2 regions of the Neobacillus sp. NPDC097160 genome follow, and region 1 is predicted to be linked to the other one. Evidence: riboswitches for the same ligand, from Rfam matches in the RefSeq annotation. Region 1 holds a riboswitch; the other holds the start of a gene.
The links. A riboswitch is a leader RNA that binds a small molecule or an ion and turns the genes downstream of it on or off. The one in region 1 is predicted to bind cobalamin.
Positions count from the first base shown of each region.

Region 1 (3,342 bases):
TTGAAGAGACCTTTGATGCCATCTGTATAGACTCTGGGACAATGGCAGAAGTGACGCCATGGATGAGCAATACAGAATGTGAGCATCGTAAAGGGGTTCATTTATGGCAGGATGTCGTTTATACAGAAGTAGTCGATCAACAGAGCAAAAAACTAGTTCCATACGGGGAAGAAGGAGTACCGGTATACACTCCACTGGAAAGAACCTCTCAGCCGTTAATCCGCTATTGGTCCGGAGATTTAACAACTTGGACTGATGAGCCTTGTCCTTGTGGGCGGGTCTACCCAAGACTGCCTAAAGGTATTTATGGCCGGATTGATGATATGGTCACTGTTCGGGGTGTAAATGTGTATGCAAGTTTATTGGAAAATGTAATAAGAAAAATTGACGGGCTTGGTGAAGAGTTCGTTATGATTGTTACCCGGGATAATATTATGGACGAAGTAACAATCCAATGCGAAACGTTGGGGACCAGAAGCAATCAAGATCTAAAAAAGCAAATTTCTAAGGAACTCAAACGCGAAGTCGGGGTTACATTTAATATTGACCTACTTCCAATCGGCACATTGGAAAGAACCCAATTTAAAGCGAAGCGAGTCATTGACAAACGAAACTTTAAGGAATCGTAGTACCTCCTTCATGTAAATGAATTTTTCGAAGGGTAACACAATCCATTCACTACTAATCTATTATCTATTTTCAGGAGGCCATTATGAAACTCAAAGGAAAAGTTGCTATTATAACGGGTGGAGCAAATGGGATCGGCAAAATTACGGCTAAGAAATTTTTGCAAGAAGGTGCCGCTGTTATCATCAGTGATGTGAATCCAGATGCAGGACTAACAGCAGTCAACGAGTTAGAAGAATATGGATCTATTACATTTATTCAATGTAATGTGACAGACTCAAAGCAAATTCATTTGATGGTAAATGAAACGGTCGATAAATATGGAAAAGTTGATATTTTAGTTAATAATGCTGGAATTACGATTGATGGATTGCTGACAAAAATGGACGAGGGATCATGGGAAAAGGTAATCTCTGTCAACCTAACTGGTGTGTTTAAATGTACAAAAGAAGTGGTTCCGATAATGATAGAGCAGGGAGAGGGAGTCATCCTTAATGCTTCTTCAGTAGTTGGAATTCACGGCAACATCGGTCAAACAAATTATGCTGCAACAAAGGCTGGTGTCATCGGATTAACAAAAAGTTGGGCAAAAGAATTTGGACCAAAAGGAATCCGTGTCAATGCAGTAGCACCTGGGTTTATTGTTACTGATATGACTGCTAAAGTACCACAAAAAATACTCGATTTAATGGAGGCCAAAACTCCTTTACGTAAGTTGGGTAAACCTGAAGATATTGCATCTGCGTACTTATATTTAGCCTCTGATGATGCGAGTTTTATTAATGGTACTATTCTTAGTGTTGATGGAGGTCTTGTCATCTAGAGAAACAAAAAGAATCGATTAGAGATCTAAATTTTTTAAAGGATTGCTTTTCCGCTTTAAAGCAGAAAACTATACAAATGTTAAAATTTATATAATAATAGACTTAACAAAAAATGAATAATGGAAATAGGTGCTAGTGAGTCTTTAACGACTTTTAGCTTAAAAGGGAAGTTGGTGAGAAACCAACGCGGTCCCGCCACTGTAAATGGGAGCAACCTATATTTTGTCACTGTCTAATTGGATGGGAAGACATAGGATGCGATGATCATGAGCCAGGAAACCTGCCTAATTCTTGTGCGCCAATAAACCTACGAGGATAGGGAGGTGTTGAGGCTAGTGCCCTATTACTTTTTATGAGTAATGGAAATCTAATCGTACCAACATCTTCATTAGTATGGAGATGTTTTTTTATTGCCACTAGCAGGACTTCTTTTTTGTTACTTACATTTTAACTACACAGAAAGCAGGGAGAAGAAACATGAAGAAATGGTATGCACTATTATTTGCCGTATTATTAGCAGTAGGAGTTTTAGCAGGCTGTGGGGAAAAGAAAGAGCAAGTTAAAGAGGACAATACTACTGGTGTTGAGAAAAAAGCGGAAGTTGCCTTTCCAGTTACCATTAAAGATGCATCAGGGAATGACGTCGTTTTAGAAAATAAGCCTGAAAAAATCGTCTCTTTGATCCCAAGTAATACGGAAATTGCCTACGCGTTAGGTGCTGATAAAGAAATTGTCGGTGTTTCTGATTTTGATAATTATCCTGAAGAGGTAACGAAAAAAGAGAAAATAGGCGGTATGGAAGTTAATCTTGAAAAAATAATCTCTTTACAGCCAAATTTAGTATTAGCCCATGCCTCTACTGCACATAATTCTGAAGCAGGCCTTCAGCAGTTAAAAGATGCCGGAATTGCCGTCCTCGTTGTGAATGATGCACAAAATTTTGACCAAGTGTTTGATTCTATCAGTATGATTGGTAAAGCTACTGGAGAAGCGAAGAAAGCGGACGAGCTTATTCAAGGGATGAAGGAAAAATTAGCTGAAATTAAGGAAAAGGCAAAGGACATAAAAGAAAAGAAAACCGTATTTATTGAAGTATCACCTGCGCCAGATATTTTTACAACTGGGAATAATACGTTTATGAATGAAATGTTAACCGTGATTAATGCCGAAAACCTTGCAAACGATCAAGAGGGCTGGATCCAGCTTGATCAAGAAGAGATCATTAAACGAAATCCGGATGTAATCATCACTACATATGGCGGCTATGAAGAGGCAAAACCAGCTGAGCAAGTGTTAGGCAGAAAAGGCTGGGAAAATGTCAACGCAGTAAAAAATAAGCAAGTAATCGACGTAGATTCCGATCGAGTGACACGCTCAGGTCCTAGAATCGTTGAAGGAGTAGAAGATCTTGCAAAGGCTATTTATCCAGAAGTTTTTAAATAATAAATATGTAGCTTTTCCATTAGCAGGAATTTTTCTGTTGATCTCTATGTTACTTGGTATCTCCATCGGAACTGTTTCGGTTCCGGTGGGGACGATTATTCACATTATCATGGCAAAGCTATTTGGGTTTCTTTCACTTGATTCCATTGATCCGATGTATACGAGTATTGTGTTGAATATTCGCCTGCCAAGGGTGATATTAGCGGGTCTTGTGGGAGCGTCCCTTGCAATTGCGGGGGCGGCATTTCAAGGTCTGTTAAGAAATCCGTTAGCTGATCCGTATACATTAGGGGTCTCATCCGGCGCTTCCGTCGGGGCGGTTCTGACGCTGTTCTTTCATTTATCTATCCCATTTATCGGGATATTCACATTGCCATTACTAAGTATCCTATTTTCTTTTTTGACCATTTTCCTCGTTCTTGCCTTTGCCAGGAAAATTGAACGGTCC
Region 1 is NZ_JBIWDU010000006.1:29,249-32,590, forward strand. Features, by position in the region: gene ACIQXV_RS09930 (phenylacetate--CoA ligase family protein) at 1-629, shown strand, start outside; gene fabG (3-oxoacyl-ACP reductase FabG) at 713-1,450, shown strand; cobalamin riboswitch at 1,562-1,753, shown strand; gene ACIQXV_RS09940 (ABC transporter substrate-binding protein) at 1,929-2,894, shown strand; gene ACIQXV_RS09945 (FecCD family ABC transporter permease) at 2,860-3,342, shown strand, end outside.

Region 2 (3,342 bases), on a different contig from region 1:
TCGGTTTTGCCAAGGAAAGATAATCATTAATAATCGATTGCGCATGGTCAAGTTCTGCTAAAGCAATCTCAATATAATGCCTCTGGGCACTTTTTAAATTATCGTCATCATCCATTAACTGTAAAAAGCCGCGAACAGATGTTAACGGATTTCTGACTTCATGGGCAACTGAAGCGGCAAGCTGACTAATCACATTAAGACGTTCATCCTTTTGCAATTTTTCACGCATTTCCATTTGCTGATTGACATTTTCCATGACAAATACAACCATCACTAAGCAAATCCAAGTGATGAAATAAAACACCACCATAAAAGGAATTTGCTCTATTTGATTTTTTGTAAATAGCGTGAGGATCACGATAATCGTGTTAACCCAAAACACAAAACTAACAAACATCAGCTTATTTTTCTTTTTAAATGATTCATATTGATTGCGCATTAAAATGAAAACTGCACAAGTGAGTGAGTAATTGACTAGAACGACATAAAAGCCATCCCCGCCAATGATAAACCGGTACCCTAACAGAACCACCGCTGTGAATAAACCTGGAATAGTCCCGCCATACACAAAGGCGATAATAAAGGGCACAATTCTAAAATCATACACATACTCCTCGGAAAATTTTACAGGAAATGACATCGTTAGAATGAGGATGAGAATTAAAATAATGGTCAGTTTTGAAAAGGGCTTTCTACGCTCGAATTCCTTTTCATTAAAAAATAAATGGTAAACAAAAATAGGTAAGAGGACAATCACTACTTGATATAAACCCACTTCAACACCAATATTCATTGAAAATCTCCTTACCTTCATAATCAAGACAAAAACTATTTATTTTTTACCAAAACCATTACAGAGGGAACATTACAGGTAATTTATACTATTATTATATTAATTTTTATGAATCGTGTAAATTTTTTTAAAAAGGGCGCAATGGCCTAGATTTTGTTTCCCTTTCCGAAAATACTTGAAATACGAAACTATTTATACTATGATTGATTTTAGTTTCTTAACTACATATTGTTATGTTTTTAGAAAATACAACTATATATTGTATTTACCTTAGGTAAAGATGCCGCTAGCGGCTTAATAGGGAATCCGGTGTGAATCCGGAGCTGCCCCCGCAACTGTAATTGCTGACGAAATGAGCAAACCACTGTATGAGAAAGTTTATGAAAATAGACGCTGATATGGGAAGGGCTCAGGAGTAGAATGAAGCATAAGTCAGGAGACCTGTCTTTCTTAAGTAGTTTCACTTCTTCGGGGATTGAGAAGATGAACGGTGGCAGCAAAAGGCAGGAAATCTACTTTTTCCTTTTGTGTAGTGATCCGTTTCATCCACTCGGAGATCCCGAGCGGATTTTTTGTCGTTTCGGGGGTTGATTGTGACACAAAACACTATTGTTTTTCCAGGAGGAATGAAACCATGACTACAAAAATAAAAGATGAATTTCATCTGCTAGTAACTTCTATCAAACAAGCGGCGGAGAAATATCAGTTGGATACAACGATGCTGGAAAAGCAAATCAGAGAATTGGCTGCAACAGGGGCAGCGGCCAACCGGCAAGCGCTGCTCTATGCCGTCAATCAGATTGCGATGGATCAGCCCGATTGGACCTTTGTCGCCGCCCGATTATATTTGAATGAATTATATCAGGAAGCGGCAAAGAACCGGGGATATGACCGCCAAGCAACGTACGGTGATTTTTTCCAGCTAATCAACCAATTAACGGAAATCGGCATTTATTCGAACAATCTACTAAACAGCTATTCGAAAAACGAAATCGATGAATTAGCTAAAGAGATCGACCCGGAGCGAGATACCCTTTTTACATACATCGGGTTATTTTTACTGGCAGACCGCTATCTGGCGCAAGATCATGAGCGAAATGTATATGAACTGCCGCAAGAGCGCTTTATGATCATCGCGATGACGATCATGCAGAATGAGCATCCCTCGAAACGCCTACAGCTTGTGAAAGAAGCCTATTGGGCATTAAGTCATCTCTACATGACCGTTGCGACACCGACATTAGCGAATGCTGGAAAAAGCTTTGGCCAGCTCTCCTCGTGTTTTATTGATACCGTTGACGATTCCCTCGACGGCATTTATTTAAATAATTGGGATATCGCCAGGTTGAGTAAAGATGGCGGCGGTATTGGACTCTATTATGGAAAAGTCCGCGCCCTTGGCTCCGATATTAAAAAATTCAAAGGGAACTCTTCGGGGATTGTGCCGTGGATTAAGCTCGTCAATGGTACTGCCGTCAGCGTCGACCAGTTAGGGCAGCGGCAAGGCGCCATTGCCGTGTACTTAGATGTGTTCCATAAAGATATCATGAACGGCTTTCTCGTTTTGAAAACAAATAATGGCGATGAACGCCGCAAAGCCCATGATATTTTTACCGGGGTGGCTATACCCGATCTTTTTATGAAAAAACTTCAAGAAACAGACGAGAAAGGAAGAAGTATCGGTGAGTGGCATACCTTTTGCCCCCATCAAGTGAAGCAATATATGGGCTGGAGAGATGAAAACGGGACCCCACTTGGACTCGAGGATTTTTATGATGAAACCGACAGGCACTTTTTTTCTGAAAAATACGAGGAAGCCGCGGCCCATCCGTTGCTGCCGCGGAAATCGTACCGGGCGATGGATATCATGGCGCGGATTATGGTGTCCCAGTTGGAAACGGGGACCCCGTATATGTTCTATCGGGATGAAGTGAACCGGCAAAATCCCAATAAGCATCTTATTGGAGCGGGGCGCACCTCGATTTATTGCAGCAACTTATGCACGGAAATCGCGCAAAATATGTCAGCGACAACGATTGTCAACGAATACCAGGATGAAGATGGGAACATCGTCATCGTTCGGAAGCCCGGTGATTTCGTGGTTTGTAACTTGTCTTCTATTAATCTCGCAAAAGCGGTGCCGGCTGGGGTGCTAGAGCGATTGATTTGCATTCAAGTAAGAATGTTGGATAACGTGATTGACTTAAATACCATTTCGGTTGGACAGGCTCAGATTACCAATCAAAAATTCAGGGCCATTGGACTTGGAACGTTCGGCTGGCACCATCTGCTTGCCCTTAGAAGCATTCACTGGGAGTCAGGGGCCGCAGTCGAATTGGCCGATCACCTGTATGAGGACATTGCTTACTATACGATTCGGACTTCCAAGGAGCTGGCCATCGAAAAAGGGACGTATCGGGAGTTTCAAGGATCTGAGTGGCAAACAGGGGCGTATTTTTCGCGAAAAAATTATCGTTCTAATCGGTGGCTCGATTTAGCAACGGAGATTGCGGAAAATGGAATCCGTAACGGCTGGCTAATGGCCGTTG
Region 2 is NZ_JBIWDU010000001.1:288,226-291,567, reverse strand. Features, by position in the region: gene ACIQXV_RS01240 (ATP-binding protein) at 1-793, opposite strand, end outside; cobalamin riboswitch at 1,055-1,255, shown strand; gene ACIQXV_RS01235 (ribonucleoside-diphosphate reductase subunit alpha) at 1,428-3,342, shown strand, end outside.
Region 2: another riboswitch for cobalamin. It lies ahead of ACIQXV_RS01235 (ribonucleoside-diphosphate reductase subunit alpha); the one in region 1 lies ahead of ACIQXV_RS09940 (ABC transporter substrate-binding protein).